DNA from 2 places in the Ideonella margarita genome. Region 1 is predicted to be linked to the other one. Evidence: predicted binding sites of a transcription regulator. Region 1 holds the regulator's gene; the other holds the start of a gene.
What was found. The regulator LexA, encoded in region 1, represses DNA repair genes until DNA is damaged. The targets are predictions, from matches to a motif close to ACTGTATNNNNATACAGT.
Positions count from the first base shown of each region.

Region 2: the regulator LexA is predicted to act here: its motif matches at 4,509-4,526, upstream of AACH00_RS11290 (DNA topoisomerase IV subunit B).

Region 1 is NZ_JBBUTI010000004.1:69,167-83,913, reverse strand. Features, by position in the region: gene queF (preQ(1) synthase) at 258-686, shown strand; gene AACH00_RS05745 (SET domain-containing protein) at 695-1,123, shown strand; gene dapC (succinyldiaminopimelate transaminase) at 1,251-2,456, shown strand; gene dapD (2,3,4,5-tetrahydropyridine-2,6-dicarboxylate N-succinyltransferase) at 2,501-3,331, shown strand; gene AACH00_RS05730 (PilT/PilU family type 4a pilus ATPase) at 3,394-4,584, shown strand; gene dapE (succinyl-diaminopimelate desuccinylase) at 4,624-5,769, shown strand; gene prmB (50S ribosomal protein L3 N(5)-glutamine methyltransferase) at 5,766-6,665, shown strand; gene AACH00_RS05715 (ABC-F family ATP-binding cassette domain-containing protein) at 6,676-8,682, shown strand; gene AACH00_RS05710 (MarR family winged helix-turn-helix transcriptional regulator) at 8,763-9,239, shown strand; gene AACH00_RS05705 (organic hydroperoxide resistance protein) at 9,266-9,700, shown strand; gene AACH00_RS05700 (asparaginase) at 9,681-10,640, opposite strand; gene lexA (transcriptional repressor LexA) at 10,695-11,372, shown strand; gene AACH00_RS05690 (helix-hairpin-helix domain-containing protein) at 11,394-11,744, shown strand; gene AACH00_RS05685 (MFS transporter) at 11,770-13,095, opposite strand; gene AACH00_RS05680 (protein kinase domain-containing protein) at 13,121-14,747, opposite strand, start outside.
Region 2 is NZ_JBBUTI010000007.1:47,863-62,609, forward strand. Features, by position in the region: gene AACH00_RS11260 (hypothetical protein) at 1-64, shown strand, start outside; gene bamC (outer membrane protein assembly factor BamC) at 277-1,434, opposite strand; gene dapA (4-hydroxy-tetrahydrodipicolinate synthase) at 1,493-2,374, opposite strand; gene AACH00_RS11275 (class I SAM-dependent methyltransferase) at 2,400-2,993, opposite strand; gene AACH00_RS11280 (hypothetical protein) at 2,994-3,179, opposite strand; gene AACH00_RS11285 (MFS transporter) at 3,215-4,432, opposite strand; gene AACH00_RS11290 (DNA topoisomerase IV subunit B) at 4,611-6,596, shown strand; gene AACH00_RS11295 (lytic transglycosylase domain-containing protein) at 6,601-7,365, shown strand; gene parC (DNA topoisomerase IV subunit A) at 7,394-9,718, shown strand; gene AACH00_RS11305 (disulfide bond formation protein B) at 9,810-10,295, opposite strand; gene AACH00_RS11310 (RidA family protein) at 10,292-10,753, opposite strand; gene AACH00_RS11315 (DNA internalization-related competence protein ComEC/Rec2) at 10,803-13,301, shown strand; gene AACH00_RS11320 (circularly permuted type 2 ATP-grasp protein) at 13,301-14,734, shown strand.

The sequences.
Region 1 (14,747 bases):
CCTAAGTCGTTGATTTATTTGGTTATTTAGACCCCCAGACAGGGGCCCGATCGTGCGCGATGATATCATCGGCCGCTTCGTCGTCGGGCTGGTGCAGCAGCCTGTTCGCCCCATCGACCCCGCAGCAACCCGTCCGGGTTGCGCGAAATCCAATTTCAGCCATGGCCCGCACTCCTGCCGCCCCCAAGACTGTCACCAAGACGACCACCGCCACTGCCAAGAAGGCGCCCGCCAAGCTGGCGCCCAAGCAGCGGGACATGCCGGTGAACCCGCCGAGCGCACCGAGCAAGGAACTGCACGCGTTCCCCAACCCGTCGCCCGACCGTGATTACGTGATCCAGTTCCAGATCCCGGAGTTCACCTGCCATTGCCCGCTGACCGGCCAACCGGACTTCGCGCACTTCACCATCGACATGGTTGCCGACGAGTTCTGCGTCGAGCTGAAGAGCCTGAAGATGTACATGTGGAGCTTCCGTGACGAAGGCGCCTTCCACGAGAAGGTGACCAACGACATCCTGAGCAAGATCGTCGAAGTCACCCGCCCGCGTTATGCCCGCATCACCGCACGCTGGTACGTGCGCGGCGGCATCTACACCAACGTGATCGCCGAGCACCGCAAGAAGGGCTGGAAGGGCGACAGCGTGGTGCCTGCGCCGCAACTGCCGTTCGCCAGCGGCCTGCGCTGACCAGCGACATGGGGGCGCTGTACGTCCGGCCGAGTTACCAGAAGTTCGATGTGGCTGTGCGACGCAGCCCGATCGACGGCTTTGGCGTCTTCGCCCTGGAGCCCGTGCCCCGCTGGCAGAAGATCGGCGAGGTGCGCGGCGAGAGCATCACCATCGCGGAAGCCCGGCGTCGGGCGGCCACGCTGGAGCGCATCATGATCGTGGAGATCTCGTCCAGGAAGGCCATCGATCTGGCGAAATCCACCGACCCGATGCGCTTCACCAACCACAGCTGCAAGCCCAACGGCGAGCTGCGGATCCAGGAAGGCCGCATCGAGTTCTACTCCCTGCGCGCCATCGAACCTGAAGAAGAAATCACCGTGAACTACGGTGAAACCCACCATGAAGGCCGACTCACCTGCCAATGCGGCGCACCCGGCTGCGTCGGCAAACTGTGAAGCCACACCACCCGGCGCGGGCGCGTCTGACGCGCCGCTCAGCCCCTTGAAGCCGCGCTTGTGAGCAGTCGCAACACACCGCACAGCCCCCAGCGCCCCTGAGGCCACTCACCCGATAATCCAGCGCATGAATCCCCTGCTCGGCAAGCTGCACCCCTATCCGTTTGAACGCCTGCGTGAGTTGACCCGCGACGTGGTGCCGAACCCGGCCCTGACGCCGATCAGCCTGGGCATTGGCGAGCCGCGCCATCCGGCGCCGGCCCTGGTGGAAGAAGCCCTGTGCAACGGCTTGTCGGGCCTCTCGAACTACCCGGCCACCGCCGGTGAGCCCGCGCTGCGCGAATCCATCGCAGCCTGGCTGCAGCGCCGCTACGACGTGGCGCTTGACGCGAAGACGCAGATCCTGCCGGTGAACGGCTCCCGCGAGGCCTTGTTCTCGCTGGCGCAGGCCGTGCTCGACCCGGCAGACACCCAGGCCGTGGTGGTCTGCCCGAATCCGTTCTATCAGATCTACGAAGGTGCGGCCCTGCTGGGCGGCGCCACGCCGGTTTTCGCCAACAGCGACCCGGCCCGCAACTTCGCCTGCGACTGGGGGCAGATCGACGAGGCCACCTGGGCCCGCACGCGCCTGGTGTTCGCCTGCTCGCCGGGCAACCCCACGGGCGCCGTGATGCCGCTGTCGGAATGGCAGACGCTGTTCGAGCTGTCTGACCGCCACGGCTTCGTGATCGCCAGCGACGAGTGCTACTCGGAAATCTATTTCCGCGAAGAAGCGCCGCTGGGCGCGCTGCAGGCCGCCAAGGCCCTGGGCCGCAGCGACTTCAAGAACCTCGTGATGCTCTCCAGCCTGTCCAAGCGCAGCAATGTGCCGGGTATGCGCTCGGGCTTCGTGGCTGGCGACGCCGCCGTGATGAAGGCCTTTCTGCTCTACCGCACCTACCACGGCAGCGCCATGAGCAAGACGATCCAGCTGGCCAGCATCGCCGCCTGGAACGACGAGGCCCATGTGGTGGCCAACCGCGCCGAGTACCGCGCCAAGTTCGCGGCCGTCACGCCGCTGCTGGCCGAGGTGCTGGATGTGCAGCTGCCGGACGCCGGCTTCTACCTCTGGGCCGGCGTGCCCGGCGGCGATGACGTCGACTTCGCCCTGAAACTGCTCGCTCAATACAATGTGGCCGTGTTGCCGGGCAGCTTGCTGGCCCGCTCCGCCCATGGCATCAACCCCGGTGCCGGGCGCATCCGCATGGCGCTGGTGGCCCAACAGGCCGAATGCCGCGAAGCGGCCCAGCGCATCGTCGACTTCACGCGCGGCTACCAGCCCGGCGCCCGTTGAGCGCACACCCCTTTTCCACCTGATTTGACCCGCCAGAGATCACCATGACCCAACAACTGCAAACCCTCATCGACGCCGCCTGGGAGCAGCGCACCACCATCAACGCCAGCACCCACGGTGAAGTGCGCGACGCGGTCAACAGCGTGATCGCCGACCTGAACGCCGGCCGTCTGCGCGTCGCCACCCGCGAAGCCGTGGGCCAGTGGACCGTGCACCAGTGGATCAAGAAGGCCGTGCTGCTGAGCTTCCGCCTGAACGACAACAAGGTGATGCGCTCGGGCGACCTGACCTTCTTCGACAAGGTCGACACCAAGTTCTCGCACATGAACGAAGCCGACGTGGCCGCCGCAGGTGTGCGCGTGGTGCCGCCCGCCGTGGCCCGCCGCGGCAGCTACATCGCCAAGGGCGTGGTGCTGATGCCCTCCTACGTGAACATCGGCGCCTATGTCGACGAAGGCACGATGGTCGACACCTGGGCCACCGTCGGCTCTTGCGCCCAGATCGGCAAGCATGTGCACCTGAGCGGTGGCGTGGGCATCGGCGGCGTGCTGGAGCCGCTGCAGGCCAACCCGACCATCATCGAAGACAACTGCTTCATCGGCGCCCGCTCGGAAGTGGTCGAAGGCGTGATCGTTGAAGAGAACTCGGTGCTGGGCATGGGCGTGTACCTCGGCCAGAGCACCCCGATCTTCAACCGCGAAACCGGCGAGATCACCTACGGCCGCGTGCCGAGCGGCTCGGTGGTCGTCAGCGGCAACCTGCCCAAGACCGCGGCCAATGGCCAGGCCTACAGCATGTACGCCGCCATCATCGTGAAGCGCGTCGATGCACAGACGCGCTCGAAGACCAGCATCAACGAGCTGCTGCGCGACTGATGTGCTGAATGCCGGCGCCGCCACCCCTGGCGCCGGCCCCCTTGCTGCCCGGGAGTGAACGCATGACCACGATCAACATGGAACGCCTGCTTCGGCTGATGGCCGACAAGGCCGCGTCCGACCTGTACCTCTCGGCCAATGCACAGGCACAGCTGAAGATCAACGGCCAGCTCGTGCCGGTGACCGACCACGTGCTGTCGCCGGCCGAGCCGCGGGCCATGCTGAGCGAGGTGCTCACGCCCCTGCAGCTGGAAGAGCTGGACCAGAAGGGCGAGTTGAACATCGGCCTGGGCGTGCCCAAGGTTGGCAGCTTCCGCTTGTCGGCGTTCAAGCAGCGCAACACGGTGGCCGCGGTCATCCGCTGCATCCCGGTGCGCATACCGAGCATCGACTCGCTCCAGCTTCCTGCAGGCCTGGCGACGATGGTGCTGGAAAAGCGCGGCCTGATCTTGATGGTGGGCGCCACCGGCACCGGCAAGAGCACCACGATGGCGTCGATGCTGGAGTGGCGCAACCAGCATGTGTCCGGCCACATCCTGACCATCGAAGACCCGATCGAATTCCTGTTCACCAACAAGCGCTCGATCGTCAACCAGCGCGAGGTGGGCCGCGACACCGCGAGCCTGCATGTGGGCCTGCGCAACGCGCTTCGCCAGGCGCCTGACTGCATCATGATCGGCGAAATCCGCGATCGTGAAACCATGACGCAGACGATCTCGTATGCGCTGTCGGGCCACCTGGTGCTGGCCACCCTGCACGCCAACAACAGCTACCACGCGCTCGGCCGGATCCTGTCCTTCTACACGCCGGAAGCCCGCCCAGCCCTGCTGGCCGACTTGTCTGCTGCACTCAAGGCCGTGGTGTCGCAGCGCCTGCTGCGTGCCAACGCGGGCGGCCGCATCCCGGCGGTGGAAGTGCTGATGAACACCAAGCTGGTGTCCGAGATGATCGAGAGCGGTGATTTCTCCAGCGTGCGTGAAGCCATGGAGCGCTCCCTGGCCGAAGGCTCGCAGACCTTCGAGCAGGAAATCGCCCGGATGATCAACGAAGGCCTGGTTACCCGCGAAGAGGGCCTAACCCATGCCGACTCGCCAACCAACCTGCTGTGGCGCCTGCAGAACGACACCGCGCCGATGTCGCGCGTGACGCCGCCGAAGCCGGAGCCCGACAGCCCGTCGTTCACCGAAATCACGCTCGACGTGATGCCCGAAACGCCCCGCCCCGCGTCCATCATCAGCGCCCGCACGCGCTGACCTTGCCGGCATACCGCCCCTGTCCGTTGAATTGCCCGCATGTCTGAAACGATTCGCCTGCTCGAAGACCTGATCGCCCGCCCGTCGGTCACCCCCGACGACCGCGGCTGCCAGGCCCTGATCGCCGACCGCCTCGCGGCCCACGGCTTCGCCATTGAGCACATGCCTTTCGGGCCGGACACCTTCCGGGTCAGCAACCTGTGGGCCGTGCACACCGGCAGCCGCCCGGGCCCGACGATGGTGTTTGCCGGCCACACCGATGTGGTGCCTACCGGCCCATTGGCACAGTGGGCCAGCGACCCCTTCGTGCCCAGCTACCGCGACGGCAAGCTGTTCGGTCGCGGTGCGGCAGACATGAAGACCTCGGTGGCGGCCATGGTGGTGGCGGCTGAAGAATTCGTGCAGGCCCATCCTGACCACGCCGGCCGCGTCGCGTTCCTGCTGACCAGCGACGAGGAAGGCCCGTCGGTGGACGGCACCGTGAAGGTGGTGCAGGCCTTGCAGGCCCGCGGCGAAGCGCTGGATTGCTGCATCGTCGGCGAACCCACCTCGGTCGACCACCTCGGCGACATGATCAAGAACGGTCGGCGCGGCTCGCTCTCGGGCAAGCTCACCATCACCGGTGTGCAGGGTCATGTGGCCTATCCGCAGCTGGCACGCAACCCCATCCACCTGGCCGCACCGGCCATGGCGGAGCTGGCCGCTGAAACCTGGGACGAGGGCAACGAGTACTTCCCGCCCACCACCTGGCAGATGTCGAACATCCACGCCGGCACGGGCGCAACCAACGTCATCCCGGGCGAGCTGGTGGTGGACTTCAACTTCCGCTTCTCCACGGCGTCGAAGCCGGCCGAGCTGAAGACCCGCGTGGCCCGCGTGCTGGACCGCCATCAACTGCAGTGGCGCATCGACTGGACGCTGGGCGGCGAGCCCTTCCTGACCCCGGTGGGCACGCTGGTGAATGCGGTGCAAGCCGCCATCCAGGCCGAGACCGGCCTGACGACCCAGCTGTCGACCACGGGCGGCACGTCGGACGGACGCTTCATCGCCAAGGCCTGTGCGCAGGTGGTCGAGTTCGGCCCGGTCAACGCCACCATCCACAAGATCGACGAACACGTGGCCGTCAGTGCCATCGAACCGTTGAAGAACATCTACCGACGCACCCTGGAACAACTCCTCGCATGACGGTCATTGAACTCATCGAGCGCAGCAGCGCCCGCCTGACCGAGGCGGGCGTTTCGTTTGGGCACGGCACGCTCAACGCTTTTGACGAAGCCGCGTGGCTGGTGCTGTGGGCGCTCGGCCATCCGCTGGACGCCATCGACGACGTGGCCGAGCTGGATGTGCCCGCTGCCGATCTGCAGTGCGCCGAAGCGCTGGTGTCAGAGCGCATCAGCAGCCGCCGGCCCGCCGCTTACCTGACGGGCGAAGCCTGGCTGCAGGGCGTGCCCTTCACGGTCGATGAGCGCGTGATCGTGCCGCGCTCGCTGATTGCCGAATGCCTGGCGGAAGGTACCATCGACACCTGGCTGGGCCCGCACACCACCGAGGTGCTGGACCTGTGCACCGGCAACGGCAGCCTGGCCGTGCTGAGCGCGATGGCCTGGCCAGATGTGGCCGTGACCGGTGCTGACTTGAGCGCCGATGCACTGGCCGTGGCACAACTGAACGTGACGCGCCACGCGCTGCAAGGGCGTGTGCAGCTGTGCCAGGGCGATGGTCTGTCGGCCGTGGCCGGCCGGCAGTTCGACCTGATCCTCTGCAACCCGCCCTATGTGAACGCCACCTCGATGGCCGAGCTGCCACCGGAGTTCAAGGCCGAGCCTGAACTGGCACTCAGTGGCAACTTCGCCGGCGGCAGTGACGGCATGGATTTCATTCGCCCGATGCTCAGGCAAGCACCGGCCTTCATGCGCGAGCATGCGGTGCTGGTCCTGGAGATCGGCCATGAACGTGAATTTTTCGAGGCCGCCTTCCCTGGCCTCGACGTGGTGTGGCTGCCCACCAGCGCGGGTGACGATCAGGTGCTTCTGATCGCCCGCGACGCCCTGAACGCCTGGTTGGCCAGCAGCTCCTTCTGACGGATTTCTGATGATTACTCTTCGCAATGTGACGCTGCGCCGCGGCGTCAAAGTGGTGCTGGACAACGCGTCCGTCACCCTGAATCCCGGTGAAAAGATTGGTCTGGTGGGCCGCAACGGTGCGGGCAAATCCAGCCTCTTCGCCTTGCTGGCTGGCCGCCTGGGCGCCGATGCCGGCGACTTCGAAATCCCGGCGCGCTGGCGCATGGGCGAAGTGGCCCAGCACATGCCCGAAACCGACGACCCGGCCACCGAATTCGTGCTGCAGGGCGACCTGCCTTTGATGGAAGCCGAAGCTGCCCTGCGCGCTGCCGAAGCCGCCGATGACGGCGAGGCCATGGCCCACGCCTACATGCAGCTGGAAGAAGCTGGCGCTTTTGACGCCCGCGCCCGTGCGCAGACCCTGCTGATGGGCCTGGGCTTCCGGACCGACCAGCTCGACGCGCCGGTGAACAGCTTCTCGGGCGGCTGGCGCATGCGCCTGCAGCTGGCCCGCGCGCTGATGTGCCCGTCTGATTTGATGCTGCTCGACGAGCCGACCAACCACTTGGACCTGGACGCGCTGGTGTGGCTGGAAGGCTGGCTCAAGCGTTACGCGGGCACCTTGCTGATGATCAGCCACGACCGCGAATTCCTGGACGCCATCACCACTGTCACGCTCCACCTAGAAGAAGCGAAGCTGACGCGCTACGGCGGCAACTACACGACCTTCGAAGAGATGCGCGCGGAGCGCATGTCGCAGCAGACGGCAGCGTTCAACAAGCAGCAGGAACGCGTGGCGCACCTGCAGAAATTCATTGACCGCTTCAAGGCCAAGGCCAGCAAGGCCAAGCAGGCGCAGAGCCGCGTCAAGGCGCTGGAGCGCATGGAGAAGCTGGCCCCGGTGCTCACCGCGGCCGACTTCAGCTTCGAGTTCCGCGAGCCGCTGAACCTGCCCGACCCGATGCTGGCGATGACCGACGTGGTCTGCGGCTATGTGGGCGGCAACGCCGACGGCAGCGACAAGGCCATCGTGCACGACATCAACCGCACCGTACTGGCTGGCCAGCGCATCGGCGTGCTGGGTGCCAACGGCCAGGGCAAGTCCACGGTCGTCAAGACGATCGCCCATGCCCACCCGGCGCTGGCGGGTCAGATGGTGGAAGGCAAGGGCCTGGCCATCGGCTACTTCGCGCAGCAGGAAATGGACGTGCTGCACGCCGACGACACGCCGCTGCAGCACATGGTGCGCATGGCCAAGACGCTGGGCATCAATGCGCGCGAGCAGGAACTGCGCGATTTCCTCGGCCAGTTCCGTTTCGTGGGTGACATGGTCCACCAGACCATCGGCACGCTGTCGGGCGGCGAAAAGGCCCGCCTGGTGCTGGGCACGCTGGTGTGGCAACGCCCCAACCTGCTGCTGCTGGACGAACCTACCAACCACCTGGATCTGCAGACCCGCGAGGCGCTGTCGATGGCGCTGAACGAGTTTGAAGGCACCGTGATGCTCGTCAGCCATGACCGCGCCCTGCTGCGTGAGGTGTGCGATGAGTTCTGGATGGTGGCCGACGGCGTGGTGAAGCCCTTTGACGGCGACCTCGACGACTACCAGCGCTGGCTGCTGGAGCGCAGCCGCGAGGCCCAGCGCGCGATGTCGGGCAAGGGTGCCAAGGCGACGGCTCCGGCCCCTGCGCCCGAGGCAGCGGCGCCAACTGCAAACACGGCGCCGGCTGTGGCTGCGCCCGCCGCACCCATCGTCAAGCGCGAAGACCGCAAGGCTTCGTCACAGGCGCGCCAGCAACTCTCGGCCCGCACCCGTCCGATGCGCAACGAGGTGGCGCAGATCGACCAGCGCGTGGCCAAGCTGAATGCAGAAAAGGCCGAGCTGGAGGCCAGCATCGTGCAAGGTGGGCTGAGCGGACCGCAGATGGCAGAAACCGGCCGCCGGCTGAACCACATCGCTGCTGAAGTGAGCATGAACGAGGAACGCTGGCTGGAGCTGACGACCGAGATCGAACAGATCGAAGCCAACGGCTGACGCCACAAAGGGCCACCCGGTGGCCCTTTCAAAGACCATATAAATTGTGTGCAATTGAATTGCGCGCAATAATTCAGCTCATGCCTCGCCGCTCAGCCACCACCGCAACCCTGCCCACAGCCTCGTGGCTGGCGCTGGACCACCAGTTGTGCTTTGCGCTGTACTCCACCTCGCTGGCGATGACCAAGCTGTACAAGCCCCTGCTGGCACCGCTGGGCCTGACGTATTCCCAGTACCTCGTGATGCTGGCCCTGTGGGAAACCGACGGCCTGGGCGTGTCTGACCTCGGCGAGCGCCTCTGGCTGGACAGCGGCACCCTCACGCCCCTGCTCAAGCGGCTTGAGCAGCAAGGGCTGGTGCGCCGCGAGCGCCAGGCCGGCGACGAGCGCCGCGTCGGCATCTGGCTGACGACCGCAGGCACCGCATTGCAGGCCGATGCGGTCAACATTCCGAAGTCGATCGCCTGCGCCACGCAGTGCGATCTCGATGAAATTTCTGTCCTCACGCAACGTCTGAAAACGCTGCGTGGGCATATTCGCCAGGCCACTTCGGCCTGATCACCCTGCCCTCAAAGGAGCTTTCCATGGCCATCGATCAAGCAATCTACACCGCCACCGCCACCGCCACCGGTGGCCGCGCAGGCACCGCCAAGTCCAGCGACGGCAACCTGTCGGTTGATCTGAGCACGCCGCGTGAACTGGGCGGCGCTGGCGGCGCCGGCACCAACCCGGAACAGCTCTTCGCTGCCGGCTACTCGGCCTGCTTCATCGGCGCGATGAAGGCCGTGTCGGCTCGCCAGAAGATCGCACTGCCAGCTGAAGTGTCGATCACCAGCGACGTGGCCATCGGCCCGATGACCGGCAAGGCTGGCGCCTTCGGTATCTCGGTGGCCATGCAGATCTCGGTGCCGGGCATGGACCGCGCCGCGCTGGAAGCCCTGGTGGCCACGGCCCACGAGGTGTGCCCGTACTCGAACGCCACCCGCGGCAACATCGACGTCACGCTGACCGTCGTTTAAGCGCGCGCAGCAGCAACTCGACCCGCGCCTTGCCCGGGCCGAGTTCACCCGCCGACGGCAAGGCCCCGGCGGGTGCGCCCACCACGCTGCCACCCTGGCAGCGACTGGTGCGCAAGACCTCGCATCCGGCCGCCTTCAGGGCGGCCGCTGCGTTTTCAATGGCCACATGCAAGGTGCCATTGCCGGTGCCCTCGAACACCACCCCCGCCAGCCCCAGCGCTTGCCAGGCAGCCAGCTGCGCCTGCAGCAGCTCAGCATCCAGACCCGCATGGCTGGTCACCACGGCCACCTTGGGCCAGTGGGCGACATCACCTTGAAGCACGTCCACCCCGAGCGCCATGCCGGTCGGCCACGGACGAAGCGGCAGCAACTGCCCTTCCACCAGGCGCGCCACCGGGCCGTCATCACCGCCACTGAACGCGTCGATGCGGTAAGGGTGCCACTTGCGCACACCGGCAGCGTCATACACGGCGCCCGCCAGCATCGCCAGCACACCCTGCACGCCCGGTTGAGCAGCCAGGGTGACGGCGTCGAGCAGGTTCTGCGGGCCATCCGGCTGCAGTGAGGTCGCCGGGCGCATGGCCGCGGTCAGCACGACCGGCTTGGTGGGCATCAACACCCGGTGCAGCAGCCAGGCCGTTTCCTCCAGCGTGTCGGTGCCGTGGGTGATGACGACGCCCGCCACCTCCGGGTCATCCAGATGCGCCTGCACCCGCTGGGCGAGTTGTTGCCAGACAGCGTGGCTCATGTCCTTGCTGTCGAGCTGGGCGACCTGCTCCAGCTGCAGCGGCCAATCTTTCAAGGCCGGCACGCTGGTAAGCAGATCGGCCACGGTGAGCTGCCCGGCCGTGTAGCCCACGTTGTCGCCTGCCTGCGCCGCCTTGCCGGCGATGGTGCCGCCGGTGCCGAGGATGACGATGCGACCTGAATTCTTTTGCATTTTGTGAAAGTCTGGATAAAAATACAGATACTGGATACAACCTCAGGCCCACCCATGATGGACAGCCCCAAGCTCACGGCACGCCAACAGCAGATCCTCGATCTGGTTCAAACCACGATCGAGCGAACCGGCTCCCCGCCCACACGGGCTGAAATCGCCACCGAGCTGGGGTTCAAGTCACCCAACGCCGCGGAAGAGCATCTTCAGGCTTTGGCCCGCAAGGGCGTGATCGAGCTGGTGGGCGGAACCTCCCGGGGCATTCGCCTGCAGTCCAGTACTTTACGCGCGGTCAATGAGGCCCGAGGCAAGCAGTTCAGCCTGCCGTTGGCCAGCCTGGCCCAGCTCAGTCTGCCGCTGATCGGCCGCGTGGCTGCCGGCAACCCGATCCTCGCCCAGGAAAACGTGGAGCAGACCTACGTGCTGGAGGCCTCACTGTTCCAGCGCAAGCCGGACTACCTGCTCCGGGTCAAGGGCCTGAGCATGCGCGACGTCGGCATCATGGACGGCGACCTGCTCGCGGTGCAGAAGGCCTCGGAAGCCCGCAACGGCCAGATCGTGGTGGCGCGCCTGAACGACGAAGTGACCGTCAAGCGCTTCCAGCGTGGTCGCGACGGCATCGAGCTGCTGCCGGAAAACCCGGACTTCCAGCCCATCGTCGTCAGCCCTGACATCGAAGATTTTTCGATCGAAGGTATCGCCGTGGGCCTGGTGCGTCAGAACCTGCTGTTCTGAAGTTTCAAGCACGGCCCGGCCATGACGACGCTTGACCAGGCAGCACGCAGGCGCGTCGCCATCAAGAGCCCCAAGGCCGCCAGCGCCAGCGCCTGTGAAGCGCTGGAGCAACTGCCCAATGTGGGGCCGGCGATGGCCGGTGATCTTCGGCAGCTGGGTGTGCACACGCCCCAGCACCTGATCGGCCAGGACGCCTGGCAGCTGTACCGCGCGCTGGAGCAAGCCACCGGCAAGCGACAAGACCCGTGCGTGCTCGACACCCTGATGGCGGTGATCGACTTCATGCAGGGCGCCGAGCCCAAGCCGTGGTGGGCCTACACCGCCGAGCGCAAACGGCAACACGGGCAGTGCCTGGGGCTGCCGCCCGCCTGACCCCGAGGCCGCCTGACGCCCGAGGTCAAGCGACCTTGTGGGCGGCCGGCTGCAGCCGATCTCGCGTGGCCAGCGCCGGGAACAACTTCACCCAGGCCGCCACCACCACCAGCGTGCCCGCACCGCCCAGCAGCACCGAGCCGACCGGCCCGAGCCATGCGGCAGTCGCCCCTGACTCAAACTCACCCAGCTGGTTGCTGGCGCCAATGAACACCGAATTGACGGCGCCCACACGGCCGCGCATGTCGTCGGGTGTTTCGAGCTGAACCAGTGACTGGCGAATCACCACGCTGAACATGTCGGCCGCACCCGACACCGCCAGCATCAGGAATGCAAGGCCAAAGCTGCGCGCCAGCCCAAAGCCCAGCGTGGCCAGGCCAAACACCGCCACAGCAGCAAGCAGCCATCGGCCTGCATGCCGCTCGATCGGCCGGCGCGCCAGGGCCACGCCCACCGCCACGGCCCCCAGCGCAGGCGCTGATCGCAGCAAGCCCAGGCCTTCAGGGCCGGTATGAAGAATGTCGCGGGCGAAGATGGGCAACAGCGCCGTGGCCCCGCCCAGCAGCACCGCAAACAAGTCCAGTGAAATGGCGCCCAGGACCACCGGATTGCCAGCGATGAAGCGCACCCCCGCCGTCAGGCTGTCCCAGCCTGGTGCGCCGGTGCCCGCGGGCCGGGCGCGATGGCGAATGGCCAGCACGGCCACGGTGGCGAACCCCAGCAGAACCAGCGACACGGCGTAGACCAGCGCGGCGCCCCAGTGGGCGGCGTCAGTGCCCTGCGACAAGCCACCCAGACGCGTCAGCAGCCAGGGGCCGGTGGCATACAACACGCCGCCCAGTGCAGGGCCGGCCACGATGGCGGCCTGCATCGTCGAGCTGCTGGCCGCCACGGCCCGCGGCAGCAAGGCAGCCGGAACGAGAGAAGGCGTGAGCGCCTGCAGCGACGGCATCTGGATGGCACGCGCCACACCGAGCAAGGCCGAGAGCCAGAGAATCCACTGCGGGCCGATCCAGTGGCCAGCGCTGGCCGTCATCAGCAAGCCTGCCACCACGGCCTGCAGACAGAAGCTCAGTGACAACAGATGCCGGCGGTCGTGTTGGTCAACCAGGTGCCCGGCTGGCAGCGTCAGCAACAAGGCGGGCAGGAACTGCACCAGCCCCACCAGGCCCAGCTCCCAGGCGCTGCCGGTCAGGTCGTACATCTGCCAGCCCAGGGCCACCATCAGCATCTGGTTGGCCGAGGTGCCCCCCACGCGGGCCAGCAGCAGACGCAGGTAGTCGTGCTGGTCAAGCAATCGGAGGGAGGGGACAGGGCCGGCGGGTTGCAAGGTGGCAGATTCATCACTCATGCCGCCAGCGTATCTCAGACGCCCGTCAATGCGCTGTCTTCAGGGCCAGCAAGGCCTGGTTCCGCAGTGCACGCAGCAGGCTCAACTCGGCATGTTCGAGCTGCAGGGTGTGGTCGCATTCGATGAGCAGAAAGCCCACCGGCGCGGCCTTGAGCATCAAGGGCAACAGCGCAAACGACACCGGCACCTGATCGCGGTACCAGGCCGGCAACCGGGGTCGCAAGTCAGGCGCGCGGGCGTCCGTGATGAGCGTGTCCAGGCCCTTGATGCAGGCGGCGGCAAACACGTCAGCCGGCACCTTGGCGGTCACGTCCACCGTGCAACGCCGGCTCAGCGCCTCGGCGCCCTCGCCCATCGCTAGCCGACCTCCGAGCTGCCCGGTGCGGGCATCGCGCAGGGCCAGCAACACACGCTGCGCCTTCAGCGCCCTGAGCAGCGACTCCAGCAAGGCCCGCAGCACGTCGTTGAGCTTGGGGCTGTCAGCCAGCAGGGCCTGTGTCACTTCGGCCAGCCCGGCCGACAGCAGATCCGCCATGCGGGCGGGCGGCGGTGGCATCACCATCGTGGTGTCACCCGCCGGGTCTTCGCCCAGCAGCCGGCGCGCCTGTGAATGGGGCGACGGCTCGATCTGCAGATCGCTCGCCAGGCCTGACAACTGCACGCGGGTGAGTTGCACGGCCTCGATCACCGCATCAATGCCCAGGCCGAGTGCAGGCGCCACCGACGCCACGTACTGGCGCAGGGCGGTCTCGGAGTGAACGGGCTCGTGGTTGAGCAGCAGTTGCACCATTTCACCGGCGGCTCTCACGCGCCAGCGCAGGCGCTCGTCGGCTTCCGGCACCAGGCGTCGCGGCCAGTCACCTTCGGGTCGGTGCATGGCCAGTCGCAGGCTGTCAGGCAGCCCCCAGGAGCGCGCCACACCCTGGCCGAGCTGATCCAGGCTCAGGCCCAGCACCTGCACGGCAGCCCGTGTTTCGCTGCGCAGATCGGTGCCGTCAGAGCGCTCGCGAATGGCCTGTGCTTCATCCGGGAAGAGGTAGGCAACCAGCAGGCGACCGAGGTGGCTCAGCATGCCGGCCAGGAAGGCGGTTTCGCGCTCAGCCGACGGCGGTGTGAGCTGGTCGGTGAGCATGGCCGTCAGCAGGGCCTGCAGGAACAGCTCTTTCATGCGCCGGGCCCGCGACTGGTCGCGCATGTGCTCCAGCAGCATCACCGACATCGCCAGATTGCGGATGCCCGAGAAGCCGATCAAGGCGGCGGCGCGCGACACGGTCGACACCTCACCCGCGCCCGAGTGCAGGAAGCCGGCGGTGTTCACCAAGCGCAGCAGCTTGTTCGTGAGCGCCACGTCCTTCAGGATTTCCGCGGCCAGCACATGCACGCTGTCGCTCTCGGACGCCGTGATGCGCTGGATGCGCACGACTGAATCAGACAGGGCCGGGAAGTCGCCGGTCTGGCGCATGCGGCGCAGCAGGAAGGCCAGCGTATCGGCCCCCGGCCCCTGGCTGCCATCACCGGGCAGCTCCAGCTGAGCCTGCGACAAGGGCTGCCACCACGCCTGCAATGCGGCCTCGAAGGCGCTGACGCTGGCGAAGCGCTGGGCCGGGTCGTGCGCAACGGCGCGCAGCACCACGTGCCGCAGGCGGTCGTCC
Region 2 (14,747 bases), on a different contig from region 1:
TTCGGCTGTGACCGCTGCCGCTTCGGCCGTGGTTGACGCCGCTGCTTCCGCTGCTTCGAAGTAAGTAGCGGCTCGCGCAAGCGAGTCAGCAACAAAAAGCCACCTTCGGGTGGCTTTTTGCTTTTGGGCGTCACGCTTCATGGCCAACGCCTGCCGCAGTTATTTCCAAGCCATTCGCATCCGTTGAGTTGCATTGGATGCCTGCATTGCCGCTGACGCTGCCAAGAAAAAAGCCACCCGAAGGTGGCTTTTGTTTTATGCGTTGGCTGCGCAGGATCAGTATTTCAGCTCTTCTGCCAGCAGTGTCACGATGCGCTGGGCATTGGCGCCGTTATCAGGCTCGCCCGTCATCGTCAGCACTTGCACGCGGGTGAAGTTGCCGTCGGCCTTCACCACGATGCGGTGGCGGCTCAGGGCGTCAGCGGCCGGGTCACGGGCGCCAAACAGCTTGCCGAAGAAGCTGGCTTCCTTGGCGGCTTCCTTGGCATCAACGTAGCGAACGGCGTAGGTGCCGGCGGCGCGGTCACGGTCTTCCACCGTGAAGCCGCTGCGGTCCATGGCCAGGCCCACGCGACGCCATGCGCGCTCTGCGTTGTCGTCCACTTGCAGCGTGGCTGCAGCTTCGCCGGCCACCACACGCGCCTTGGCGTTGGCTGCTGCGCCGGTGGCAGGGGTCGCGGTTGCGCTGCTCACGGCCTTGGCTGCTGCTTCCTTCGGTGCGCCCAGGCTGATCATCAGGCGGGTAAGCATTTCCGATTCGAGCGCAGGATCAGACGGCGCTGCAGCCCAGGTGGTGGTGCTGTCGCGGTCCTTGCCCACGTAGACCTCTTCGAGGCCGCGGTGCGCGATGAAGATCTCGGTGCCCTTGCCAGCGCGCTCGATTCGGATGCGGTACTTGTCGCGCGTGCCGGTGGAGTACAGGCCGTCGACCAGCTTGCCCAGGGTGTTGCGGATCAGGTCGTTCGGCAGCTTGGCGCGGTTTTCCGCCCAGTCGGTTTCCAGCACGCCAGCGGCGGCGTTGTCGACGGCGAACGTGAAGCCGGCGTCCAGCCAGAACTCACGCACCTTGGGCCACAGCGCTTCCGGCGTGCTCTGGCTGACCAGCCAGCGCTGGGTGCCCTGGCGCTCGATGCGCATGTCCTGCAGCTGCTGCAAGGCCACGGTCGGTGCGGCGGCCACGGCCGGGCCAGAGCGCGGCTGGTTCAGCGTGGAGGCGCTGATGGTGCCGGCTTGCGGGCCATAACGGCCGTCGCGCGCCAGCGGCGTCAGGTCGGGCGGCACTTCCAGCGCATTGGTCTTGCGCGCGCCGCCGTTGCGGTAGTCAATCTTGTTGTCGCCACCAAGGGCGCTTTCCAGGGTGGAGCAGCCGCCCAGCGCGAGGCTGAGGGCCAGAATGGCGCCACGAACGGGCGTGGACGCGAAAACAGCTTTCACTTGGTGCATCTCCATAGGGTGCGCGATGGTAACCGCACACCCGTGGGTGGTGAGAAGATCAGATCAGACCACAGTCGCGTAAAGCGCCGCCGACCAGAGCCTGGCCGGATTCGCTCAGACGCGTCAGGGGCAACCGCAGCACGTTGTTGCAGCGGCCCATCTGCGAGAGCGCCCACTTGGCCGGAGCCGGGCTGTTCTCGCAGAAAAGGTGGCGGTGCAGCGGCAGCAGGCCGAAGTGGATGTCGCGGGCGGTCTTCACATCGCCGGCCATGGCGGCCTTGCACAGCTCGCTCATGCGGCGTGGCGCGATGTTGGCAGTGACGCTCACGTTGCCGTGGCCGCCCAGCAGCATCAGGGTGACAGCGGTGCCGTCATCACCCGAAAACACCGAGAAGCCCTTGGGTGCATGCTTGATCAGCCAGGCCGCACGCTCGATGTTGCCGGTTGCTTCCTTGATGCCGAAGATGCCGGGCACGCTGGCCAGTCGGATGACCGTCTCGTGCTGCATATCGGCCACGGTGCGGCCGGGCACGTTGTAGAGCATGACGGGAATGTCCACCGCTTCGGCAATCGCCTTGAAGTGCTGGTACATGCCTTCCTGCGACGGCTTGTTGTAGTACGGAACCACCTGCAGCGTGCAGTCAGCGCCCACCCGCTTGGCGAACTTCGAGAGCTCGATGGCTTCGGCGGTGCTGTTGGCACCAGCGCCGGCCATGATGGGCACGCGGCCAGCGGCATGGGCCACGGCCACGCGGATGATCTCGCAGTGCTCTTCGACGTTCACCGTGGCCGACTCACCCGTGGTGCCGACGACGCAGATGGTGTCGGTGCCTTCGGCGATGTGCCAGTCAATCAGGGCCTTGAGCGTTTCGTAATCAACGCTGCCGTCTTCGTGCATGGGCGTCACGAGCGCCACGATGCTGCCAACAATCGGTTTCATCAGGGTTCCTTGAAGATGCCTGATTTTAGCCACGGCCGGAGGGCCATTCCGGCAGGGCGTTGCGCACAGGCGCGGCGCTTTCAGGCGAGAGACTTTCCAGGGGCCGGCGTGCCGCGATGCGCTGGACGAAACGGGCCGGTGCATCGAGGTAACCGCACTCGTAGCCCAGCACCTGCCAAGCCGCACAGCGGGTCAGCAATTCACCCGGCTCCAGCAGAAAGTCGGGGCGGGCAGGGCGGCCGACGCTGGCATTGCCGGCGCTGAAGGTTTCATACAGCAGCCAGCCACCGGGCGCGACGGCACTCATCAACTGCGGCCACAAGGGGCGCCAAAGGTAGTTGGTGACCACCACCAGCCCGAACTGCCGGCCTTCCAGCGGCCAGGGCCCGCCTTCGATGTCGGCGCAAAGCTGCTCGCACTCGGTGGGCAGGTGGCTCAGGGCCTCGGCGTCGCGGTCCAGCGCGGTGACCTGCCAGCCCGCCTGCTGCAGCCAGCGGCTGTGGCGGCCACGGCCGCAGGCCAGATCCAGTGCGGTACGGGGCGCGTCGGTCGCGGTGTCCAGCCGGGGTGTCCAACGGGTGATCCAGTCGGACGGGGTGCCATCACCGTGGGCATTCATTCAGAAACAACTCCAGACGCGGTTGGCCAGATCCACCGCCACGTGCGGGCTCTGGTAGGCCAGAAAAACGAGGGCTAGCGCCGTGCCGGTGGCGAGCCAGGCCGCGGACTTCAACACCGCGCGCCGCACAGTGCGACGGCGGGTTGGCGAACGGGCAGCGGGCTCTTCGTGTGGCCGCATGGACATGGCGCTTGGCTTTTCGGGAAGTGCGGTGCTTGGTATCAGGCCGGCAGCGGCTGGCGCTGCAGCGGCGTTTCACGCACCGGCATGTTGGCCAGCGCCGCAAACACGCCAAGGGCAATCGAGATGTACCAGACGATGTCGTAGCTGCCCGTGGCGTCGTACAGGCGCCCACCCAGCCAGACGCCCAGGAACGAGCCGACCTGGTGGCTGAAGAACACGATGCCCCCGAGCATCGACATGTATTGCACGCCGAAGATCTGCGCGACGATGGCGTTGGTGGGCGGCACGGTGGACAGCCACAAAAAGCCCATTACCGACGCAAACACATACACGCTGGTGGGCGTCAGCGGCACGGCCAGGAACACGGCGATCGCGATGGCGCGGCCGAGGTAAATGGCCGACAGGATGTAGCGCTTGGCCATGCGCTGCCCCAGGCTGCCGGCGGTGTAGGTGCCAAACACATTGAACAGACCTATCAGCGACAGCGCGTAGGTGGCCACCTCCGGGCTCATGCCATGATCTTTCAGGTAGCTCGGCATGTGCACGCCGATGAACACCACCTGGAAGCCGCACACGAAGTAGCCGGCCATCAGCCAGCGGAAGCTCGGCGTGGCCATGGCTTCCCGGAGGGCCGAGCCGATGCTCTGGCGCGGGCCGGTGGCCGCGGCCTGGGCCGGTTCACGCAGGCCCAGCGCCAGCGGCATGATGGCCAGGGCGGCGCAGGCGAGCACGAACAACGCGTTCTGCCAGCCCCAGTGGCCGATCAGCCAGTTTTCGACCGGCACCATCAGGAACTGACCGAACGAGCCCGCCGCCGCGGCGACGCCCATGGCCCACGAGCGCTTGTCAGCCGCCACATTGCGCCCGATGACGCCGTAAACCACCGCATACGTGGTGCCCGATTGCGCCATGCCCAGAATCAGACCGGTGCCGCCGGTGAACGCCGCCCCCGAGGTGGCCAGCGCCATGATCACCAGCCCGACCGAATACAGCAGCGCCCCCACCACCAGCACACGGTAAGCGCCGAAGCGATCGGCCAGCATGCCGGCGAACGGGCCTGCCACACCCCAGGCGATGTTCTGAACGGCCAGCGCGAAGGCGAAGGTCTCGCGGGTCCAGCCGCGGTCCATCGTGATCGGTTGCAGCCACAGGCCAAACCCGTGCCGGATGCCCATCGAGAGCGTGACGATGAAGGCGCCGCAGATCAGCACCTGAGTCATGGACAGCGTGGTCCGGGCGGGAGTGGTGGCTTGCATGTGGGCACAGACTGTATCGGGTTTGAACATCACCAGCATGGGCGTTGGTGCAGTCGGAGCTGGCGCTATCGGCTAGACTGTATAAAACAACAGTTTCAGGGCCGGTAGGCATGAAACGCCCGTCGCAAGGGCTTGTTTCGCGCTTGCCCCTTCCGCCCCCTCCCTACAATCCCGCGCCATGGCTACCCGTTCCAACTCTGCTGCCGAGCCTGTTTATGGCGAAGCCTCCATCCGTGTCCTGAAGGGCCTCGAGCCCGTCAAGCAGCGGCCGGGCATGTACACCCGCACCGACAACCCGCTGCACATCATCCAGGAAGTCATCGACAACGCGGCCGACGAAGCCCTGGCGGGCCACGGCAAGCGCATCGCCGTGACGCTGCACACCGACGGCTCGATCAGCGTGGACGACGACGGCCGCGGCATTCCCTTCGGCCTCCATCCGGAAGAGCAGGTGCCGGTCATCGAGATCGTCTACACGCGGCTGCATGCCGGTGGCAAGTTCGACAAGGGCACGGGCGGCGCTTACAGCTTCTCGGGCGGCCTGCACGGCGTGGGCGTCAGCGTGACGAACGCGCTGGCAACTCGGCTGCAGGTCAGTGTCTGGCGGGAGGGCAAGGCCGCGGCGCTGACGTTCTCTGGCGGTGACGTGATCGAGCCGCTGCAGATCCGCCCCGCCACCGGCGGTGAGCGCAAGCACGGCACCTCCGTGCGTGTCTGGCCGGACGGCAAGTACTTCGAGAGCGTCGAGCTGCCCAAGGGCGAGCTGATGCACCTGCTGCGCAGCAAGGCCGTGCTGATGCCCGGGGTGATCGTCACCCTGACGAACGAAAAGGCGAACGAGGTTCAGACCTGGACCTACAAGGGCGGCCTGCGCGACTACCTCCAGCAGTCCCTGCCCGCCGAGCCGATGATTCCGCTGTTCGAGGGCGAGCATTACGCCGGCAAGGGCGACGAGGAGACCTTTGCCGAGGGCGAAGGCGCCGCCTGGTGCGTGGCCTTCACCGAAGAAGGCACGTTGCTGCGCGAAAGCTACGTGAACCTGATCCCGACCGTGGCCGGCGGCACCCACGAGGCCGGCCTGAAGGACGGCCTGTTCGGCGCCATCAAGGGCTTCATAGATCTGCATTCGCTGCTGCCCAAGGGCGTGAAGCTGATGCCGGAAGACGTGTTCTCGCGCGCCAGCTTCGTGCTCTCTACCAAGGTGCTCGACCCGCAGTTCCAGGGCCAGACTAAGGAGCGGCTGAATAGTCGTGATGCGCTGCGCCTGGTGTCGGCCTTCGTCAAGCCGGCACTTGAGCTGTGGCTGAGTCAGCATGTGGACCACGGCAAGAAGCTGGCCGAGCTGGTCATCAAGCAGGCCCAAACCCGCCAGCGGGCCAGCCAGAAGGTCGAGAAGCGCAAGGGCTCCGGCGTGGCCGTGCTGCCCGGCAAGCTCACCGATTGCGAGAGCCGCGACCTGCTGCACAACGAACTTTTCCTGGTGGAGGGTGACTCCGCCGGTGGCTCGGCCAAGATGGGCCGCAACAAGGAAACCCAGGCCATCCTGCCGCTGCGTGGCAAGGTGCTGAATGCCTGGGAAGTTGAGCGGGACCTGCTCTTCAAGAACAACGAGATCCATGACATCTCGGTGGCCATCGGCGTTGATCCGCACGGCCCGAACGACCAGCCGGATCTGTCGGGCCTGCGCTACGGCAAGGTCTGCATCCTGTCGGATGCTGACGTTGACGGCTCGCACATCCAGGTGCTGCTGCTGACGCTGTTCTTCCGCCACTTCCCGAAGCTGATCGAGACTGGCCATGTGTACGTGGCCAAGCCGCCGCTGTTCCGGGTGGACGCGGCAGCGCGTGGCAAGAAGCCTGCGGCCAAGATGTATGCCCTGGACGAGGGCGAGCTTGACGCCGCACTCGACAAGCTGCGCAAGGAAGGCGCACGCGACAACTCCTGGAGCATCAGCCGCTTCAAGGGCCTGGGTGAAATGAGTGCCGAGCAGTTGTGGGACACCACGCTGAACCCGGACACCCGACGCCTGCTCCAGATCGATTACGGTGATCTGGATTTCGCGGCCACCGTGGAGTCGATGAGCAAGCTGATGGGCAAGGGCGAGGCCCAGGCCCGTCGCGACCTCATGGAGTTGCACGGCGACTCCGTCGAGATCGACGTCTGAGCCCATGCTGAGCAGTACCTTGCGTGGGGTGTGTACGGCGGCGCTGTGCGTGCTGCCCTTGTGGTGCGCGCCGGGGCATGCCCAGACCGCACCCGCGGCCGGTGCACAGCCGCGCCTGTTCGGCTATGTGGACGGCGCCGGCATGGCGCACTTTGCGTCTTCGGCGCTGGACAGCCGTTATGCGCCGGTCCTGCGTGCGAACCATGATGAGGTCGGCCGCGTGCCGGGCAAGACCATGGTGCGCAGCAGCCTGCTGACATGGCTTGAGTTCGCTCCGGAGGTGAAGGCAGTGCAGCCCTGGCTGCGTGATGCCGAGCGCGCGACCGGCGTGGACCTGGAGCTGCTGCAGGCCATCATCGCGGTCGAATCAGGCTTCAAACGCGACCTGGTGTCGCCGCGCGGCGCGGTGGGTCTGATGCAGATCATGCCGGACACCGCCGACCGCTACGCCACCAAGGCCGAACGCACGGCACGGCCGGTGGATGAGCGCCTGCGTGACCCGCGCAGCAACATCATGGCCGGCGCTCGGATGCTGGCTGACCTTGACCGACGACTCGGCGGCGTAGATGTCGCGCTGGCCGCCTGGAATGCCGGCGAAGGCAAGGTGCGCCGCGCCGGTGGCAAGGTGCCTGCAATCGCCGAAACCCAGGCCCATGTGCATCTCGTGCTCGAGCTGTACTGGGCCCTGCTGCAGCAACGCCAGCACCGCCAGGCCAAAGACATGAACCTGGTCCCTTCGGACCCCCTACAGCCGGTGGCCCTGCGCTGAGCGCGCGCCCCGGCCTTGACCTATGCCCATGGAACAGACGCCTCTTTCTTTCGCTTCCTCCGATGGCGGCAGCGACCCCAACCGCATCACGCTGGCGCATTACGCCGAGCGTGCCTACCTGGAATACGCCCTGAGCGTGGTGAAGGGCCGGGCGCTGCCCGATGTCTGCGACGGGGCCAAGCCGGTGCAGCGGCGCATCCTGTATTCGATGCAGCGCATGGGCCTGTCGTTCGGCGGCTCGGGCGGCGCGCCCAAGCCCGTCAAGAGCGCCCGCGTGGTGGGCGACGTGCTGGGCAAGTTCCACCCGCACGGTGACACGGCGGCCTATGACGCCATGGTGCGCATGGCCCAGGACTTCGCGCTGCGCTACCCGCTGATCGACGGCCAGGGCAACTTCGGCAGCCGCGATGGTGATGGTGCCGCCGCGATGCGGTACACCGAAGCGCGCCTGGCCCCCATTGCCCGCCTGCTGCTCGATGAGCTCGACGAAGGCACGGTGGATTTCATCCCCAACTACGACGGCTCGTTCGAAGAGCCGCGCCAGCTGCCGGCCCGCCTGCCGTTCGTCCTGCTGAACGGTGCCTCCGGCATCGCGGTGGGCCTGGCCACGGAAATTCCGAGCCACAACCTGCGCGAGGTGGCCACCGCCGCCATCGCCCTCATTCGCAACGACGCGCTGACTGATGACGAGCTCTACCAGCTCGTGCCGGGCCCCGATTACCCGGGTGGCGGCCAGATCATCTCCAGCGCCACCGACATTCAGGAGGCCTACCGCACCGGTCGCGGCAGCCTGAAGGTGCGTGCGCGCTGGAAGATCGAAGAGCTGGCGCGCGGCCAGTGGCAGCTGGTGGTGAATGAATTGCCGCCTGGTTGCAGCTCGCAGAAGGTGCTCGAAGAGATCGAGGAGCTGACGAACCCGAAGGTGAAGTCGGGCAAGAAGGCGCTCACCTCGGAGCAGACGCAGCTCAAGGCCGCCGTGCTGGCGGTGCTCGACACCGTGCGTGACGAGTCGAGCAAGGACGCGCCCGTGCGCCTGGTCTTCGAGCCCAAGAGCCGCAGCGTCGAGCAGCAAGACCTCATCACCACCCTGCTGGCGCATACCAGCCTGGAAACGAGCGCGCCCATCAACCTGACGATGGTGGGCGGCGATGGCCGCCCGACGCAGAAGAGCCTGCGCCAGATGTTCAACGAGTGGATCGCCTTCCGGCAGACCACCGTGCAGCGCCGCACCCAGCACCGCCTGAACAAGGTGCTCGACCGCATCCACGTGCTGGAAGGTCGGCAGCTGGTGCTGCTCAACATCGACGAGGTCATCCGCATCATCCGCAATGCGGACGAGCCGAAGCCGGCGCTGATCGACCGCTTCCGCCTGAGCGACCGCCAGGCCGAAGACATCCTCGAAATCCGCTTGCGCCAACTGGCCAGGTTGGAGGCGATCAAGATCGAGCAGGAGTTGTCCGAGCTGCGGGTAGAGCAGGGCAAGCTGGAAGAAATCCTGGGCAGCCCGGCCGCCCTGAAGCGCACGCTGATCAAGGAAATCGAGGCCGATGCCAAGCAACATGGCGACGAGCGCCGCACGCTGATCCAGGCTGAAAAGCGCGCGGTGGCCGAGGTGCGCATCGTGGATGAGCCGGTGACGGTCGTGGTCAGCCTGAAGGGCTGGGCCCGGGCGCTCAAGGGCCACGAGGTCGATGCCAACGGCCTGGCCTTCAAGGCGGGTGACGGGCTCTACGGCACCTTCTCTTGCCGCAGCGTTGACACGCTGTATGTGTTCGGCTCCACCGGCCGGGTCTACAACATCGCGGTGTCGCAGTTGCCGGGCGGGCGCGGAGATGGCGTGCCCATCACCAGCCTGATCGACCTGGAAGCGGGCAGCAGCGTGGCGCACTACGCCGCCGGGCCTGCCGAGCAATTGCTGCTGCTGGCCAATACCGGCGGTTTCGGCCTGCTGGCGCGCATGACCGACCTGGCCAGCCGCCAGAAGGCGGGCAAGAGCTTCCTCACGCTGGACGCCGAGGACAAGCTGCTGCCACCGGTGACGGTGCTGCCTGCGCACACGCATGTCGCTTGCCTGGCGATGGGCGGCCGCATGCTGGTGTTCCCGCTCAATGAGCTGAAGCTGCAAAGCAACGGCGGCCGTGGCCTGACGCTGATGGATGTCGATGCCAAGGATCCGCTGATCTCGGTGGCCAGCTGCGCCGACAGCGTGCGCGTGCTGGGCACCGGCCGTGGTGGCAAGGAGCGCGACGAGCACGTCAAGGCCTCGGGCTTTGCCGCTCACCAGGGCAAGCGGGCACGCAAGGGCGTCAAGGTCGAGGGTGTGCTGAAGGTCGCCCGGGTCATCGCGGGCTGATGGCGCTCGCCGCGGTTGGGCCGCGGCGAAAATGGCGCCTGCCCGGCGCCCGCTGAACACCTGTCTGGGTGTGCGGGCGCCTTGATGTGCTTCAGCGCTGCTTGCGCACCGCCACGGCTGCGGTGACCGCGCCGCACAGCACGAACAACGCCAGGCTCCAGAAGGCGTAGGGCACGCCCAGCAGGTTCACGGCCGCATCGGCGCAAGACGCCATCGGCGCGAACACCGACGGTGCCAGGTCAAACAGACCCAGTGCTGACAGGATGCGGTCCGCCAGCGTCAGGTTGCAGGAGTTGCTGGAGGCGGCCACGAAGTGTTGCCACAGCGCACTCGCCACCCCGCTGGCTGCGAACAAGGTGGCCAGCGCGGCCAGCGCGCGACGCGCGGTGCCGCGCGGCAGCAGCGCCGCCAGCCAGGCCAGCGCGCCCACCACCAGGAAGATCAGCCGTTGCAGCGTGCACCACGGGCAGGGCAGCATGTCGAAGTGGTACTGGGAGACCAGCGCGGCCCCCACGGCGCCAAAACACGCGGCGCCCACGGCCCACAGCGGCCAACGACGATCCTGCCGCGACATCATGCGGCGACTTCGGCGATCAGCTCGATCTCGACGCAGGCGCCCATCGGGATCTGGGCCACGCCGAATGCCGAGCGCGCATGGGCGCCCACCGTCGGGCCAAACACCTCGCCCAGCAGCTCGGAGCAGCCATTGGTGACCAGGTGCTGCTCAGTGAAGGTGGCGGTGCTGTTGACCAGGCTCATCACCTTGACGATGCGGGTGATGCGGTCCAGGTCGCCCACGGCGGCTTGCAGCGTGCCCATCAGGTCGATGGCGATGGCGCGGGCGGCGGCCTTGCCTTCTTCCGTGGTGGTCGTCAGGCCGAGCTGACCGACCCAGGGCTTGCCGTCCTTCTTGGCGATGTGGCCAGACAGGAACACCAGCTGACCCGTCTGGACGAACGGCACGTATGCGGCGGCCGGGATGGCCACGGGAGGCAACTCGATGCCCAGAGCCTTCAGGCGTGCAGCGACAGACATGGGGATACTCCGATGAAAAAATACAAGGTCGGGCATCCTACACTGGGGCATGCACGGCACGCGCAGTTGGGCCCAGGGATGGGTGGTGGCCGGCATGGCGCTGTTCTGGCTGGCCGGCATGGCGCTGCAACTGCAGCAGGCGGAGGTGCGCCCCGGCGCGCCCTGGTTGGCAGCGGGCTTGCTGGCCGTCTTCGCCCTGGCTTCGGCATGGTGGTGGCGCAGGCAGCCTGCCGCCAGCGCGGTGCTGGTGTTCGCGGCCTTGCTGCTGCTGGGCTGGTTGCAGGCTGATGTGCGGGCCGCCTGGCGTTTGGCGGATCGCTTGCCTGCTTCGCTCGAAGGGCAGGATCTGGTGCTGTGGGGCCGCGTCAGCGGTTTGCCCCAACCGGATGCGCAAGGCGTGCGTTTTCAGGTGGCGGTGCTGGGCCGTTGCGGTGCTGATGGGGCCTGTCGAGAGGACAAGCAACTGCCCGGCACCGTGTCGCTCAGCTGGTCGGTGTCGACGCGCGACGATGCGGTCATCGCCCCGGTGCCGCCCGCTGTGCAGGCCGGTGATGTGTGGCGCTGGCCCGTCCGCCTGAAGCGTCCGCATGGCAGCTTGAACCCGGTCGGTTTTGATGCCGAGCTGTGGATGTTCGAGCAGGGCATTGGCGCCAGTGGCGGTGTGCGTACGGGCGCCCCGACCGACCCCGTGTTGCTGGCCCGCGCCCGCTGGTGGCATCCGGGTGATCAACTGGATGCCTGGCGCCAGCGTCTGCGTGATCGGCTGCTGACCCAGGCCGGGCCGCCTGCCATGGCCGGGCTGCTGGCGGCGCTCGCGGTGGGCGATCAGTCGGCCATCGACGCGCCGCACTGGGACATCTACCGGCAGACCGGCATCGCGCACCTGGTCAGCATCAGCGGCATCCACATCACCTTGTTCGCCTGGCTGGCCGCGGGCGCCGTGGGCTGGGCGTGGCGGCGCAGTGCGGGGCTGTGCCACCGCTGGCCGGCGGTCTGGGCGGGCCGTTGGGCGGGGGTGCTGGCGGCCACGGGCTACTCATTGCTGGCGGGTTGGGGTGTGCCAGCCCAACGCACGGTGGGCATGTTGCTGCTGGTGGCGGTGTTCCGGCAGGGCGGTGTGCATTGGCCGCCCACGCTGGTGTTGCTGGTGACGGCGGCTGTGGTGGCCGGGCTCGACCCCTGGGCCTTGTTGCAGGCGGGGTTCTGGTTGTCGTTTGCGGCGGTGTCCTTGTTGATGCTGTCGGGTGATGACAGCGAGCGTCGCGAGCCGGCGCCTGAAGGTGTCTGGCCACGAGCAAGACAGGCCCTGCGGGCGGGCCTGCATGCGCAGTGGGTGGCCACGCTGGGCCTGGCACCGTTGGGCATCCTCATCTTCCAGCAGGTCAGCCTGGTGGGGCTGCTGGCCAATCTGGTGGCGGTGCCGCTGGTGAGTTTTGTCGTGATGCCGCTGTCGCTGGCGGGCCTGGTGTGGTCGCCTTGCTGGCAACTGGCGGCCTGGTTTGTCGGGCCCCTGAATGCCTGGCTGCACTGGCTCACGATCTGGCCCTGGGTGGTGGCGGTAGTGCCTGTGGCGCCTGTGTGGGCCCAAGGCGCGGCCGTGCTGAGCAGTGGCTTGATGTTGATGCGATTGCCGTGGCGTTGGCGGCTGCTGGCGGTGCCCCTGTTGGTGCCTCTGATTCATCCTGCCGTACGGATGCCGCATGAGGGCCAGTTCGAGTTGATCGCGGCTGACGTGGGGCAGGGCAGTGCCGTGCTGGTGCGCACCCGCCACCACGCCTTGCTGCACGACACCGGTCCGCTGCAGGGGGCTGACAGTGATGCGGGTCAGCGCATCCTGCTGCCGCTGCTGCGCGGGCTGGGTGTGGCTGCGCTGGACGAGTTGACGTTGTCCCATCGCGATACCGACCATGTGGGCGGCGCGGCGTCGGTGCTGAATCAGATGCTTACGCACCGGATGCGCACCACGCTGACGGCTTCACACGCGCTGCGTCAGCGCGGCCTGCCGCATGAAGACTGCGCAGCCGGTCAGCGCTGGCAGTGGGATGGTGTCGAGTTCGAAGTGCTGCACCCGCCGCCCGGCGCCGACCGGGCCGACAGGCATCCCAATGCCATCAGTTGCGTGCTGCGCGTCACGGCCGCCAACGGCTTCAGCGCGCTGCTGACCGGCGACATCGAGGCGCCGCAGGAGCATGCGCTCGTGGTGCAGTACGGCACTGCACTGCACAGCGATGTGTTGCTCGTGCCACACCACGGCAGCCGCACCTCGTCCACACCTGAATTCCTTGACGCCGTCTCGCCGAAATGGTCGGTGCTTCAGCTAGGCTATAGAAACCGCTTTGGCCATCCACACCCGGCGGTGATGACCCGACTTGAAGCATTGCGCTTCACCGTGGTGCGAACTGATGAGTGTGGAGGCTGGGTATGGCGCGAAACGGGTGCATCATGCACTCGTGATGTGCGGCGCCGCTACTGGCACTGGCAGCCCTTGCAGGGTTTTCTCGGAGCTGGTGCGGAAGTTGCTGCAGTGGACTGGCAGGAGACCCGCTGATGAGACCTAGCTTCGACGAGATGCACGCTTCAGGCGCAGATGTGCGCGAGCACTACCGCACCTATGACCGCTGGCTGGCCCAGCAACCGCGCGACATGATGCGAGCGCGGCGCGATGAGGCGGAGATGATCTTCCGCCGTGTCGGCATCACCTTCGCGGTGTATGGCGACAAGGATTCCGGGGAAGGCACCGAACGCCTGATTCCGTTTGACCTGATACCGCGGGTCATTCCGGCGCATGAATGGCGCGACATGGAAAAGGGCCTGGCCCAGCGCGTCACGGCGCTGAACCGGTTCATCCACGACATCTATCACGACCAGGAGATCCTCAAGGCAGGCATCGTTCCGCGTGAGCAGATCATCAACAACGCGCAGTTCCGGCCCGAGATGATGGGCGTGGACGTGCCGCGCAACATCTACTCCCACATCGCCGGCGTCGACATCGTTCGCGCAGCCAACACCGACGGCAGCGGCAGCTACTACGTGCTGGAAGACAACCTGCGGGTGCCCAGCGGCGTGAGCTACATGCTGGAGAACCGCAAGATGATGATGCGGCTCTTCCCCGACCTGTTCGCCGAACACCGTGTGGCCCCCGTGGCGCACTACCCCGACCTGCTGCTGGAAACCCTGCGCAGCGTGGCCCCGGGCGGCGTGAACGAGCCCACCGTGGTGGTGCTCACGCCGGGCATGTACAACTCGGCGTACTTCGAGCATGCGTTCCTGGCGCAGCAGATGGGCGTCGAACTGGTTGAAGGCCAGGACTTGTTCGTCAAGGACAACTTCGTCTTCATGCGCACCACGCAGGGCCCGAAGCGCGTCGACGTGATCTACCGTCGCCTCGACGATGACTTCCTCGACCCCACCGTGTTCCGCAAGGATTCCACCCTGGGTTGCGCGGGTCTGGTGGCCGCGTACAAGGCCGGCAACGTCACCTTGTCCAACGGCATCGGCACCGGCATCGCCGACGACAAGTCGATCTATCCGTACGTGCCGAAGATGGTCGAGTTCTACCTCGGTGAAAAGCCGATCCTGAACAACGTGCCGACCCACCTCTGCCGTGATCCGGAAGACCTCAAGTACGTGCTCGACAACCTGTCGGAGCTGGTCGTGAAGGAAGTGCACGGCGCCGGCGGCTACGGCATGCTGGTTGGCCCGGCGGCCACGAAACAGGAGATCGCCGACTTCCGCGAATACCTGATCGCCAACCCGAGCAACTACATCGCCCAGCCGACGCTGAGCCTGTCCACCTGCCCGACGTTCGTGGAATCCGGCATTGCGCCGCGCCACATCGATCTGCGGCCCTTCGTGCTGTCAGGTGCCGAGGTGCAGATGGTGCCCGGTGGCCTCACGCGCGTGGCCTTGAAGGAAGGCTCGCTGGTCGTCAACAGCAGCCAGGGAGGCGGCACCAAGGACACCTGGGTGCTGGAAGACTGAGATGGGAAGCTCA